Linked DNA regions of Thermococcus kodakarensis KOD1. The main gene of each other region encodes a partner of the protein of the gene in region 2 in a complex. Links are inferred from orthologs where the notes say so. Each region holds a gene or a part of one and is shown on either strand. Other genes may lie near its edges.

The links. The genes of interacting proteins can lie anywhere in the genome.
Region 1: the proteins of psmA (region 2) and TK_RS11330 are in contact, whole or in part, in a cryo-EM structure (PDB 6HE5), measured with the Archaeoglobus fulgidus proteins. The link is inferred for Thermococcus kodakarensis KOD1 from one-to-one orthologs. Residues at the interface, in WP_010877997.1 of Archaeoglobus fulgidus: Ala30, Arg33, Gly34, Ala35, Asp51, Arg53, Val54, Lys66, Ser79, Gly80, Leu81, Val82, Met166; in WP_010879468.1 of Archaeoglobus fulgidus: Asp391, Leu392, Lys393, Gly394, Met396, Phe397, Val398.

The regions. Positions count from the first base shown.
Region 1 is NC_006624.1:2,039,029-2,044,289, forward strand. What follows is about bases 2,439-5,261. They hold TK_RS11330 (proteasome-activating nucleotidase), read right to left. Parts: upstream 4,536-5,261; coding sequence 3,342-4,535; downstream 2,439-3,341. Other genes in these bases: TK_RS11325 (MFS transporter), read left to right, coding at 2,439-3,290; cas6 (CRISPR-associated endoribonuclease Cas6), read left to right, coding at 4,753-5,261. Outside these bases: TK_RS11310 (radical SAM protein), read left to right, coding at 1-658; TK_RS11315 (hypothetical protein), read right to left, coding at 648-1,139; TK_RS11320 (serine/threonine-protein kinase RIO2), read right to left, coding at 1,129-2,064; more of TK_RS11325, read left to right, coding at 2,154-2,438. UniProt on the Methanocaldococcus jannaschii protein: ATPase which is responsible for recognizing, binding, unfolding and translocation of substrate proteins into the archaeal 20S proteasome core particle.
Region 2 is NC_006624.1:1,436,233-1,444,041, reverse strand. What follows is about bases 2,413-5,345. They hold psmA (archaeal proteasome endopeptidase complex subunit alpha), read left to right. Parts: upstream 2,413-3,454; coding sequence 3,455-4,237; downstream 4,238-5,345. Other genes in these bases: rrp4 (exosome complex RNA-binding protein Rrp4), read left to right, coding at 4,956-5,345; TK_RS08165 (ribosome assembly factor SBDS), read left to right, coding at 4,249-4,959; TK_RS08175 (hypothetical protein), read left to right, coding at 3,170-3,391; TK_RS08180 (HIT family protein), read right to left, coding at 2,649-3,116; TK_RS08185 (nucleotide pyrophosphohydrolase), read left to right, coding at 2,413-2,674. In the rest of the region: iorA (indolepyruvate ferredoxin oxidoreductase subunit alpha), read right to left, coding at 1-1,620; TK_RS08195 (hypothetical protein), read right to left, coding at 1,706-1,963; TK_RS08190 (hypothetical protein), read left to right, coding at 2,056-2,343; more of TK_RS08185, read left to right, coding at 2,354-2,412; more of rrp4, read left to right, coding at 5,346-5,729; exosome complex exonuclease Rrp41, read left to right, coding at 5,713-6,462; exosome complex protein Rrp42, read left to right, coding at 6,455-7,273; TK_RS08145 (hypothetical protein), read left to right, coding at 7,305-7,586; TK_RS08140 (cell division protein SepF), read left to right, coding at 7,638-7,809. UniProt on the Methanocaldococcus jannaschii protein: Component of the proteasome core, a large protease complex with broad specificity involved in protein degradation. The M.jannaschii proteasome is able to cleave oligopeptides after Glu, Asp, Tyr, Phe, Trp, slightly after Arg, but not after Ala.

The DNA of each region.
Region 1 (5,261 bases), 600 kb from region 2 along the record:
GGTTGAGGACGTTTTTGACCTCCTTGAAGCCTTCTCCGACCTTAATCTTCCGATTTCAGTCTCGATAACCCCTGTTGATTCGGAGACCCTTGAACGCTTCAAGGAGCGCGGCGTGGACTACATAGGTGTCGGCCTCGATGTTGCCAGCGAGAGGCTCTTTAGGGAGATAAAGCCAGACCTGTCATGGGAAGAAGTGTGGGACTTTGCGGGCAGAGTGATTGATGTTTTTGGCCGTGGAAAGGCCCTACTTCATGTTATAGTTGGCCTTGGAGAGACTGACGGGGAGCTTGTGAATACCTTCATACGCGCGAGGGAAATCGGCGCTGATGTTTCCATATTTGCCTTCACGCCTATAAAGGGAACCCGCCTTGAAAATAGGGAACCGCCGAGCCTCGAACATTACCGAAAAATCCAGCTCGCTAAATACCTCGTGAGCATCGGGAAGGAAGATGCCATAGTCTTCGATGGGGACTCCATCAAGGGCTTTGCACTCTCCAAGGACGAAGTTGCAAAGATTCCCACGACGGTTTTCATGACCCACGGCTGTCCGGGCTGCAACCGGCCTTACTACAACGAGAGACCTGGAAAGGAACCCTACAACTACCCGTTAGCACCAAAAAGGGAAGATTTTGAGAGAACATTGAGGCTCATCCTTTGAGTGCTTCCAGCGCTTCGTTCATCTCCTTGACCGGGAACTCCACGCTGACTTCTTCCCCTTTTGCCGCTTTTATTAGGGCTTCGAGGAACTTGCTGAGGAGTTTGTCCTCTTTGAGGAGAACTCTGAGTGAATCCATGTTCTCCGTGAGCTCCAGTTCTTTTCCGGCATCTCTGATTATCGTTAGTATGTCCCCGAGCCTCTTGAAGCCGAGGCGGAAGAGATCGTCGTTCGGCGCGTTGTAAATAGCTCTAAGCGCGCACTTGACCGCTCCCCTGTAGTTGTCTTCCTGAAGGAAGATATCAGCGAGGCGGAAGCAGGCCTCGAAGTACAGCTCGGGCTCTTCCTCCATGCTCTCGTGAAGGATCTCATCGAGCTTTTTCTTGGCAGTTTCGAGGTCTTTTTGGTTTTCGGCCTCTATGGCCTCCCTGAAGAGCCTTGCTATCCTCTCCTTCCTGTTGAGGGGCTCGTACTTAATTACCACCTTCCTCACCCCTGCTCTCCTTCCAGGCTGATTCAAACTCGGGCCAGACCTTTTCAAACTCCTTTTTTACTCCCCACCTTCTCCTGAAGGCGTTCAAAAGGACGGTTATGTCCCTCTTAAGCAGTTCGTAGCTCTCCGGATGGGCCGTGCTGATGTACTGTGCCCAGTCTATTATCAGGATGTCTCCATCTTTAGTCAGGACTATGTTGAACTCGCTCATGTCCGAGTGAACTATACCAAACCTAACGATCTTGAGGTACTCCTCAAGAACCCTATCGAGTATCCTCTCTGCTTCCTCTCTGGTTAAATCAGTGTCCCTGAGTTCGGCCAGCTCGGTTCCCTCCACAAACTCCATTACGACTACGTGCCTGTTCCAGGCTACCGGCCGCGGAACCCTCGCTATCGGGCTGAGCAGGACGAGGGCCTCGTGCTCCTTCTTGGCTATCAGCCTTGAAACGTAGAGCCAGCTGGTGTGGTGCTTGTCCTGGAAGACGTGGCCGTGGTAGCCGGCCCTTCTGGAAGCTGTCCTCCCTCCTATCCTGTTGAACTTTACCGCGACCTTCTCCCCAGAAGGAGTTATGCCTACGTAAACATCAGCGTCCTTCCCAACACCTATCTGCGTCGTGCTTATGGCCTCTATTACTCCCTTTTTGGCGAGCGCCCTGATTGCCAGCGCGTCGTAGCCGTGTATCGTGAGCTGGTAGCCTATGTAGCCGATGTCGCTCCTCCTGACGACTAGTCCCCAGTCGTCGAGCTTTCCAAGGCGGAAGGATGCAGTCTCAACGTCCACCCTGGCAAAGCGGGCTATGTCCTCTAAGGGAACCCACCTGTGGTGGCGCATGTTGAGCTCTACTCCCCTAAGTATCCTGAAGTCCAGGTCCCTGAGTGATGGGTAAGCCTCGAGTGCGAGCAGTTTGCTGACCATGTTCTCTCCCGTAACTGGTTGCCCGCGCCTTTTATAAACTTACTTTGCTATCCAACAAACTTTTAAGCGTTTCATCTTCTCTCGAACCTATGCGGAAGAGACTCCTGTTGCTGCTCTCCCTCGGCTGGATATTCAACTACGCCCACAGGATGGCGATACCACCCCTTATCCCCATAATCAAGTCGGAACTGGGCGTAACCAACGCCGAGGCAGGTCTGCTGATGACTGCGTTGCTACTCCCCTATGCACTCGTCCAGGTACCCGCGGGCTATCTTGGAGACAGGCTCGGGAGAAAGCGTCTTTTGGTGGTGAGCATCGTTGGATACTCCCTCTCTTCTGCGCTCATAGTTTTCGCGCGCCAGTACTGGGAGCTTCTGGCGGTTAGGGCTCTCTATGGGATTTTCTCTGGCCTGTACTATGCTCCAGCGACGGCTCTCATAAGCGAGGTCTATCGGGAGAGAAAGGGCTCCGCTATGGGGATCTTCATGGTCGGGCCGCCAGTAGGGAGTGGAATTGCTCCTCTGATAGTCGTACCCATAGCGCTCTCCCTCCAGTGGAGGTACGCCTTTGCTGTGCTCTCTTCCATGAGCCTTCTTGTTGGAGTCGCCCTTGCCCTCGCCGTCAAGGGGGAAGTCTCGAAGCCTTTTAGGGCCTCACTCTCGATTCCGATGAACGTTCTCCCCTTGAGCGCTGCGAATTTCCTTGCGCTCGCCGCATTCTTCGGCCTTCTAACGTTTCTGGTGTCATTCCTGGTGCACTCAGGAGTCTCCCTCGGGATTGCCTCGGGTCTTTTCTCTCTGCTTTCGGTTGTGGGTGTAGCAGGATCTTTCCTCGGTGGCTTGGTCTATGATAGAACGGGAAGGAGAAGCGTCTCGCTGATACTCGTGCTCAACGCACTGCTAACGTTCCTCCTTGCGGTAACGGCATCTCCCTGGATTATAATCCCCCTCGGGCTTACGTTCTACTCTGTGGGTCCAGTAGTTACTGCCTACACCTCCGAGAAAGCAAGTCCAGAAAACCTGGGTTCGGTCATGGGTTTCGTCAACATGGTTGGATTCTTCGGCGCGACGGTCGGGCCTTATCTCGTCGGCCTGCTTATAGATATCTTTGGATACAGGCCTGCTTTCTTGTCTATTCCCGTAATGTATCTGCTTGCGTGGGCAATACTGTGGGTTGAGGGTCTTGTGGAAAGGAAAAAACTTGGAACAAGCCCGAAAAGAATGTAGTATTGTAAATACTCGCTTTAAATCAGGGGTAGAAGAAAAAAGAGAATGGCTTCAGCCGTACATTACCTCGTGCATAGCTATCTGCTGTGCCAGCCTCTTCTCCGAGCCAATGACTTTATCCACGGCCTTGAGGAAGTCGTCCTGCGTAACGTACGTCCTCCTGTCCCTGATGGCGAACATGCCTGCCTCGGTAGCTATGGCCTTGAGATCTGCTCCGCTCGCCCCCTCGGTTATCTCCGCTATAACGCGCAGGTCAACGCCCTTGAGGTTCATCTTTCTCGTGTGAACCTTGAGTATCTCGAGCCTGCCCTGGTAGTCCGGGAGCGGAACCTCTATGAGCCTGTCGAACCTGCCCGGCCTGAGTAATGCTGGATCGAGTATATCGGGCCTGTTGGTTGCCGCTATGACCTTCACGTTGCCCCTCGGGTCGAAGCCGTCCATCTCAGCGAGGAGCTGCATGAGGGTTCTGTTGACTTCCCTCTCGCCGCCGGTGGTTTCGTCCATCCTCTTTGCGCCTATGGCGTCTATTTCGTCTATGAATATTATCGTGGGTGCCTTCTCCTTGGCAAGCTCAAAGAGTTCGTGGACCAGTCTGGCACCCTCTCCGATGAACTTCCTTACCAGCTCGCTTCCGACGACGCGGATGAAAGTGGCGTTGACGTGATTGGCAACTGCCTTTGCCATCAGGGTCTTTCCACAGCCCGGCGGGCCGTAGAGGAGAACTCCCTTCGGCGGCTCGATGCCGACCTGTTCAAACAGCTCAGGGTGCTTGAGCGGGAGCTCTATTGCCTCCCTGAGTTCCTGGAGCTGCTTCTCAAGTCCGCCTATGTCGTTGTAGGTGACCTTGGGCCTTTCAATGACTTCGAAACCGAGGACACTCGGGTCTTTCTCGCTCGGCAGGAGCTCGACTATCGCCATCGTCCTCTGGTCGAGTGCCACCCTGGCTCCTGGCTTGAGCTTGTCCCTCTCTATCCAAGGCGCTATCCTGACAACGAAGCGCGGCCCGTTGTAGTTCTGAACGATAGCCCTTTCGTCGTCGAGCACCTCTATGACGTTCCCCGCAAAGGCCGGCGGCTGTCTGAGCCTTGACATTTCCATTCTCAGCCTTGAAAGCTCCCTCTCAAGTCTCTCCTTGTCTGCCTCCAGCGTTCTCACCTGTAACTCCAGCTGCCTGATTCTCCTTTTGAGGAAAGTGACGTAGTCATCGTAACCCTCCGGGTGAACGTCAGTGTTCTCAATACTCATGGTATCTCACCTCTAACTTCTCTCCTGATGTATGTCTCGTTGGGACTCTTTTTAACTCTATCCATCCCAGCAGAAACAGGTTTGGGTTTTGGACAATTTCTATCTAATGCACAAGTTTATCATCCGTTGATTCACAATGGTCTTCAAACTCAACTTCGAAACACTTATTAACCTTTTTGACGTTGGATATATTGGCACTACAATGGAGGGGTCAATAATGAGGATTGAAATAAAACTCCGACCCGCTGAGGTGGGCACAATTCTTCCGTTTAACTACAACTACGAGGTCTATTCTCAGCTGCTTGAGAAGGTCTATCTGGTTTCTCCCGAACTTGGAAAGGAGGTTGAATCTAGTGGTGTTGACTACTTCACGTTCTCAAGGATAATGGTCAGGAAGAGGGAGCTCATTCCCGAGGCTGGCATTAGAGTTCTCTCCGATGACGTTTCTCTCTACGTCTCCTCCCATTCCGCCGATGTCATCCATGCCATCGCCGAGGGCTTTCTCGATGACCCCCTCCTGAAGATTAAGGATGCCACTTTTATTGCAGATGACGTTAAGGTTCTGAAGGAGCCCGAACTTAAAGGTCCCGTTCTCTTCTCAACGCTCAGTCCGATCCTCGTTAGGACGGTTAAGTTCGTCAACGGCAGGATGAAGGTGTGGGACCTCTATCCCGACGATGAAATGTTCTTTGACAAGCTCAGAAAGATAATGCTCATGCGCTATTC
Region 2 (7,809 bases):
CTCCCTCGTCGCCTTGAGGTCGTAGGGGTCAACGGTCTTGACGTACTTGACTCCCAGAGCCTTCACAAGGGCCTCTATGTCTATCTCGTTGAACTTCCTTCCTGTCTCGCTTCCGCCGGTTCCCGGGTGCGGCTGGTGGCCTGTCATAGCAGTGGTTCTGTTGTCGAGTATCATCACGAGAACATTTAGGTTCTTGTAGACGGCATCTATGAGCGGCTGGATTCCGTTGTGGAAGAACGTTGAGTCGCCAATGGTGGCTATGATCTTCTTGTCCATAACAACGCTTTGACCGTTGGCGAGGCTTATGCTAGCACCCATTACGTATTCGGTCCAGATGGCCTCAAGCGGCGGGAGGAGGGATAGGGCGTAGCAGCCTATGTCGCCGTGTATTGGAACCTTGTAGCGGCCGAGCTTGAGGTCTCTGAGGGCATCGAGTACTGCCCTGTATGAGCCGCGGTGAGGACAGCCGGGACACATTACTGGCGGCCTCTTCGGAGCTAAGTTCTCGGCGTAGGCAACCTCTTCGGGCTTTACGTATTCCTCACTTTCTTCGCCGATGACCTTCAGCAGGGCGTTTCTAACGAGCGAAGGCGTAAGCTCGCCCTCAAGCGGAAGATGTCCCGTCCTCTTGCCGTAGATTGGAACGTTCAGGCCAGCCTCGTAGGCGGCTATCTTGACCTCCTCCTCAAGGAACGGGGCGCCGTCCTCAATTACTATAGCCTCTTCAACGGTCTTCAGGAACTCCACAACGAGCTTCTTCGGGAGCGGATGGGGAGTTGAGAGCTTGAGAACCTTGAATTCGGCGTTTATTTTCGGGAGAACCTCCTTCACGTAGTTGTAGGGTGCACCCTCAACGATTATTCCCAGCTTGGCGTCTTCTTTCCCTTCGACCCAGTTGAAGGGCATCTCGTTGAACTCCTCTTCGATCTTCCTCAGCGTCTCGTTGAGCCACTTGTGCCTCTTTCTGTTGCCTTCCATGCTGGCCCTCACGTATCTCTCAATGTCCTTCTTGAAGACGGGTTTCCTGTTAAGCTCGACGAACTCGCCGACCTCGACGTCGGCCGTTGTGTGGTTCACCCTCGTCGTTGTCCTGAAGATTATCGGGACTTTGTATCTCTCGCTCAGCTCGTAAGCGTACTTTATGAGGTCGTGGGCCTCTTGAGGATCAGCCGGCTCAAGAACGGGAAGGAGAGAAATCTTGCCGTAGTACCTGTCGTCCTGCTCGGTCTGGCTCGTATGCGGCCCGGGGTCGTCCGCGACAAGTATTACAAGTCCACCCTCAACGCCGGAGTAGGCGAGGCTCATGAGCGGGTCGGCGGCAACGTTTAGGCCGACGCACTTCATTGTAACGAGGGCCCTTAGCCCAGTATAAGCCACTCCAGCGGCCTCTTCTAAGGCTACCTTCTCGTTCGGCGCCCACTCGGCAAAGACCTCCGGCTTCAGCCTCGCTATTGTCTCGATGACTTCGGTTGAGGGGGTTCCTGGATAACCGGTAGCAAAGACAACACCGCTTTCAAGTGCGCCGTAGGCAATCGCCTCGTTTCCCATGAGGAGCTTTCTCTCTTTTTTAGCCGATACTCCAAGTGAAGCGTTAGAAGGAGCGTTCTTTAGAGCCTCCACGATGACCACCGTAGGCTTTCCGTGAATAAGGTTAAAACTCTATGCTCAGGAAAACACCCAAAAAAGCCGAAAAATATTCGACTTATTAAGGTCTCTTTCCCTGCTTCGGGTCGTAGAAGTACTTGCCCATTGCGTCACCGTAAGACTGCAAGTATTTCCTTCTAACTGTGAATGCGTAAATCGCTGTGACTATAAGTATCATTCCCCCAACGTATAGACCGTATGACTTCAAGGTCACAAACACCGCACCAACGAATATTCCGATGATCCCAAACACGATGGAGAGCATGATCACGAGGAGAATCTTGTACCCATACCTTTCCATGAAAAGCGCGAAGTCCATTCGTGGACACCTGTTATTGTATCTGCGTTGAACCTTATAAAGTATTCTCGCAGGCTTTAAATACCTAGAGCACGAATTCCTTTGTGAGGTCTATGAAAATAAAAGAATTGGTGGAAATCCTTGACGAGGCCATAGCGAGTCTCAAGATCGCCATAGTTGCCAACCAGCAGAGGGCTATGGAGACACCCTACACGAGCCTGGAGTTCACCCAGCGGGCCATTGAGCTTCAGGAGGATCTGGACGACCTCTTAAAGGCCAGGGAATTTCTTCTATCCCTCGATCCCGAGACGGATGCCGAAGAGCACTTCTCAAGGGAGGAGCTGGAGAGGTTCCTCAAACTTCTTGAGCTCCTCAGGAATAGCGAGGCTCACTTCTACTGAGGTGATGGGTATGGACTTCCGTGAGCTTGAAAGAATAGTCGTTGAATTCAGGGACGCTAGAAGCTGGAAAAAGTACCACACACCAAAGAATCTGGCCATCTCCGCTGTGGTTGAGCTGGGAGAGCTTTTCGAGCACTTTCAGTGGCTCAGCGATGAGGAAATCCTCGAAGCTGTAAAGAATCCTCAGAAAAAGGAGGAGGTCGCGGATGAGATAGCGGACGTCATAATTTACCTCGTACTCCTGGCGCATGAGCTTGGAATAGACCTGGATGAGGCCGTTGGCAGGAAAATCAGAAAGAACGAGGCTAAGTACCCTCTCCCAGGAGACTGAGAAAGGCTTTCCTTAAGGATTCTACTTCTTCTCTCCCTAGCCTGTTTTTCTCCCAGCGCTCTTTCATAGTCAAGTTTTCGTCCTCGATATCCAGTACTGCCTTTCTCACTCCGCCTCTCGGCCTGTTGCAGTCTCCCTTCCATCTCGGAATGACGTGGATATGGATGTGGGAAACTGTCTGGCCGGCTGCTTCTCCGAGGTTGATGCCGACGTTGAAGCCGTCGGGATTTAGGGTCTGTTTCAGGGCCTTCATGGAGAGGTCAACGCCCTGCATTAGGGCGATTTTTTCTTTCTCGTCCAGCTCTTCCCACGCTTCGATGTGTCTCCTTGGGACGACGAGCACATGCCCCCTGTTCGCTGGGTATTCATCGAGGATTACCCTTATCAGCTCATCTTCGTACAGCAGGTTTTCCCTTTTTGGACTGCAGAACGGACACTTCATAGAACCACCAAAGACTTAAAACCACCCATCTTAAAAAGTCCCCCGGTGGGAGCATGAGTGAAGAACTTAAAAAACTCGAAATTGCTTACCGAAAGCTTCTCCTCGCGGGCCTGCTGTTGCTTCTGGTAGGGTTTGGGCTCATTATCTTTAAGCCCCTGGGATGGACCGCATCCCTGATACTGGGAGCGGTCATCTTTGCAGTGTCTTTCATCCCGCTGGAGCTTGCGAGGAGAACCGCCAGGAGGATGGCGGTCATCGCTTTTAGGGGAGAATAGAAAAGCTTAATAGATGGCCCGTAGAGTAAGCTAAAGGAGTAAAGGGAATAGAGGTGATGTGAAATGGCGTTTGTACCACCGCAGGCCGGTTACGACCGGGCGATTACGGTATTCAGCCCTGACGGAAGGCTCTTCCAGGTCAACTATGCCAGGGAGGCAGTGAAGAGGGGAGCAACCGCTGTCGGTGTTAAGTGGAAGGACGGTGTTGTCCTCGCCGTTGAGAAGAGGATCACCAGCAAGCTCATCGAACCGAGCAGTTACGAGAAGATATTCCTCATTGACGACCACATAGCGGCCGCTCCGAGCGGCATTATTGCCGATGCCAGGGTTTTGGTTGACAGGGCCAGGCTTGAGGCCCAGATTTACCGCCTCACCTACGGCGAACCCGTCCCGCTCACCGTTCTGGTGAAGAAGATATGCGACCTTAAGCAGGCCCACACCCAGTACGGCGGTGTGAGGCCCTTCGGCGCCGCCCTGCTTATGGCGGGCGTAAACGAGAAGCCCGAGCTTTTTGAGACCGATCCGAGCGGCGCCTACTTCGAGTGGAAAGCAGTTGCCATAGGAAGCGGCAGGAACACCGCCATGGCCATTTTCGAGGAGCACTACAGGGACGACATCGGAAAAGACGATGCCATAAAGCTCGCAATCCTTGCCCTTGCGAAGACCCTCGAAGAGCCAACTGCTGAGGGTATAGAGGTTGCCTACATAACCATGGACGAGAAGCGCTGGAAGAAGCTCCCGAGGGAGGAGCTTGAGAAGTACATCAACGAGATCCTCCAGGAAGTTAAGGAGGAAGAGGTTGAGGAGAAACAGGAAGACTACTCCGAACTCGATCAGAACTACTGAGGTGACGGGCGATGCCGATAAGTGTTGATAAGGCCGTCATCGCCCGTCTGAAGACCCATGGTGAGACTTTCGAGATACTGGTCGATCCTTACCTGGCTAGGGACTTCAAGGAGGGCAAGGACGTTCCGATAGAGGAGATCCTCGCCACTCCCTACGTTTTTAAGGACGCCCACAAGGGTGACAAGGCGAGCGAGCACGAGATGGAGAAGATATTCGGCACCAGCGACCCGTACGAAGTCGCCAAGATAATCCTCCGAAAGGGTGAGGTTCAGCTGACGGCTGAGCAGAGGAGGCAGATGCTCGAGGACAAAAAGCGCTACATAGCCACGGTGATCCACAGGCACGCGGTTGACCCGAGGACTGGTTATCCGCACCCGGTTGACAGAATTCTCAGGGCTATGGAAGAGGCAGGAGTGCACATCGACATATTCAAAGATGCCGAGGCTCAGGTTCCCCAGGTCATCAAGGCTATAAGGCCGATACTCCCGCTAAAGCTTGAGGTCAAGGTCATAGCGGTCAAAATACCTGGAGACTACGTTGGGAGGGCCTATGGAGAGGTCAGGAAGTTCGGCAACATCAAGAGGGAAGAGTGGGGAAGCGACGGCTCCTGGATGTTCGTGATTGAGATACCCGGTGGAGTTGAGGAGGAGTTTTATGAAAAGCTCAACGCCCTTACAAAGGGCGAAGCGATAACTAAACTGTTAGAGAGGAAGGGCCTATGAAGAAGATTTTTGTAAAACCCAGAGAACTCGTTGTCCCTGGGACTTTACTCGCCCAGGGGCCTTTTAAGAACGGAAGAGGGACTTTCAGGGAAGGCAACGCAATCTATTCCACCGTCATCGGCCTCGTTGAGATCAGGGGAAACGTGATAAGGGTCATACCACTCGAAGGCCCCTATATCCCAGAGGTTGGGGACAACGTCCTGGGGAAGATCGTTGACGTCAAGTTCTCCAGCTGGACTGTGGACATCGGAGCACCCTACCAGGCGAGCCTCAGGGTTCAGGATGCCGTTGAAGAGAGGATAGACCTGCTCAAGACCGACCTGAGGAAGATATTCGACATCGGGGACATAATCTACGCCAAAGTTAAGGCTTTCAACGAGGTAAACCAGATTGATCTGACGACCAAGGGGATGCCCTTCAAGGGCGGACCGCTCAGGGGCGGCCAGCTTGTCACAATAACACCGTCCAAAGTCCCCAGGCTCATAGGCAAGGGCGGTTCGATGATCAACATGATAAAGACCCTAACTGGAACGAGGATAATCGTGGGGCAGAATGGATGGGTATGGGTCAGCGGAAAGAACGACGAGCTTGAGCGGCTCGCAATCGAGGCAATACTCAAGGTTGACAGGGAGAGCCACACCCAGGGCCTTACCGACCGCGTTAAGGAGTTCCTCCTTAGCAGGCTCAGGGAGCTTAAGGAGCAGGGAGTAATAGAGGAAATCCCCGAGGTTAACGGAGAAGAGGGTGGAGAAGATGATGGGCAGGCCTGAAGGATTAAAGCTCATCGATGAGAACGGTAAGAGGATTGATGGTAGAAAGAAGTACGAGCTTAGGCCTATCAAGATGGAAGTTGGCGTCCTCAAGAACGCCGACGGTTCGGCGTACGTTGAGTGGGGCAAGAACAAGGTTCTAGCTGCCGTCTACGGCCCGAGGGAGATACACCCCAAGCATCTCCAGAGGCCGGACAGGGCTATACTCAGGGTAAGGTACAACATGGCGCCCTTCAGCGTTGAGGAGAGGAAGAAGCCCGGGCCGGACAGAAGGAGCGTTGAGATAAGCAAGGTCATAAGGGGTGCGCTTGAGCCGGCGTTGCTCCTTCACATGTTCCCGAGGACTGCCATAGACGTCTTCATCGAAATACTCCAGGCGGATGCCGGTACGAGGGTTGCTGGAATAACGGCCGCTTCGCTAGCTCTGGCTGATGCAGGTATTCCAATGAAAGACCTGGTTGCCGCGTGCGCCGCTGGAAAGATAGACGGTGAGATAGTTCTCGACCTCAACAAGGAGGAGGACAACTACGGTGAAGCTGACGTACCGGTTGCCATAATGCCGCTCAAGAACGACATAACTCTCCTCCAGATGGACGGCTACCTGACGAAGGATGAGTTCCTTGAGGCAGTGAGACTTGCTATAAAGGGCGCCAAGGCCGTTTACCAGAAGCAGAGGGAGGCCCTCAAGGAAAAGTACCTCAAAATAGCCCAGGAGGTTGAGGGAAATGAGTGAGATGGAAGTCATGGCCAGCATAATGCGCGATCACATCATCGAACTGCTCCGCGAGGGCAAGAGAATAGACGGCCGCTCCTTTGAGGACTACCGCGACCTTGAGATTAAGGTCAACGTTATCGAGAAGGCCGAGGGCTCCGCCTGGGTCAGGCTGGGTGACACCCAAGTTCTAGTGGGCATTAAGGCTGAACTTGGCGAACCCTTCCCTGACCTGCCCGACAGGGGCGTCATAACGACAAACGTTGAGCTCGTCCCGCTCGCCTCACCGACATTTGAACCCGGCCCGCCAGACGAGAACGCAATCGAACTGGCGCGCGTCGTTGACAGGGGCATCAGGGAGAGTCAGGCTGTTGACCTGGAGAAGCTCGTTATAGTTCCCGGCAAGCTCGTCAGGGTTATATTCATAGACGTCCACGTTCTCGACCACGGCGGCAACCTCCTCGACGCCAGCGGAATCGGTGCAATAGCGGCTCTCCTCAGCACGAAGCTGCCAAAGGTCAACTACAACGAAGAAACTGGCGAGGTTGAGATACTCGACGAGTACGAGCCTCTCCCAGTTAACCACGTCCCAATCCCTGTAACCTTCGCCAAGATCGGTAACTCCATAGTCGTTGACCCGAGCCTCGACGAGGAGCGCGTCATGGACGGCAGGCTTACTATAACGACCGACGAGACGGGACACATCTCAGCGGCCCAGAAGGGCGAGGCAGGAGCATTTAAGATGGAGGAAGTCATGTACGCCCTCGAAGTTGCCCTGAAGAAGGGCAACGAGATTAGGGAGAAGGTTCTGAAGGCCGTCGGAAGGGCCTGATGTCTCTTCTTTTCTGTTTTGGGTGGTCGCTATGGACGTCATTATGGCACTGGCGGCGGTAGTTTTCATTGGGTTCGCGGTAAGGACGCTCTATCTCCTCCTCCGCGAGGAGCGCAAGAAGGATCTTCTTCTGACCACTGCCATGTGGGGCTTGGCGCTCGTTGTCTGGGGACTGTATCTCATTACCGTTAGGGGGAAGACCCCGGTTCGCTTTGTGGTGGTTGTGTTTGGTTTGACCGCGTTTGTGCTTTCGTTCATAGGTTTGTTCAGGCTTCTTGAGGAAAGTCCATCGGAGTTTGGGAAAGAGCTATAAAGGAAAACATCAAAAAGTAAGACAGTTCACGGTCAATCGGGGGGAATAGTTATGGGACTGTTTGACAGCTTAAAAAAGAAGGATATAAAGCCAACTGTAAAGCCTCCCAGCATAAAGAAGGAGGTTAAAGGTGAAAGGGCTCCCGCTCCCACGAGGACGGAGGTTGAGGTCATCCCTGTTGAGGAGGATGTTCTTGCTAAGGAGCTCGTTAAACCTCAGCTTA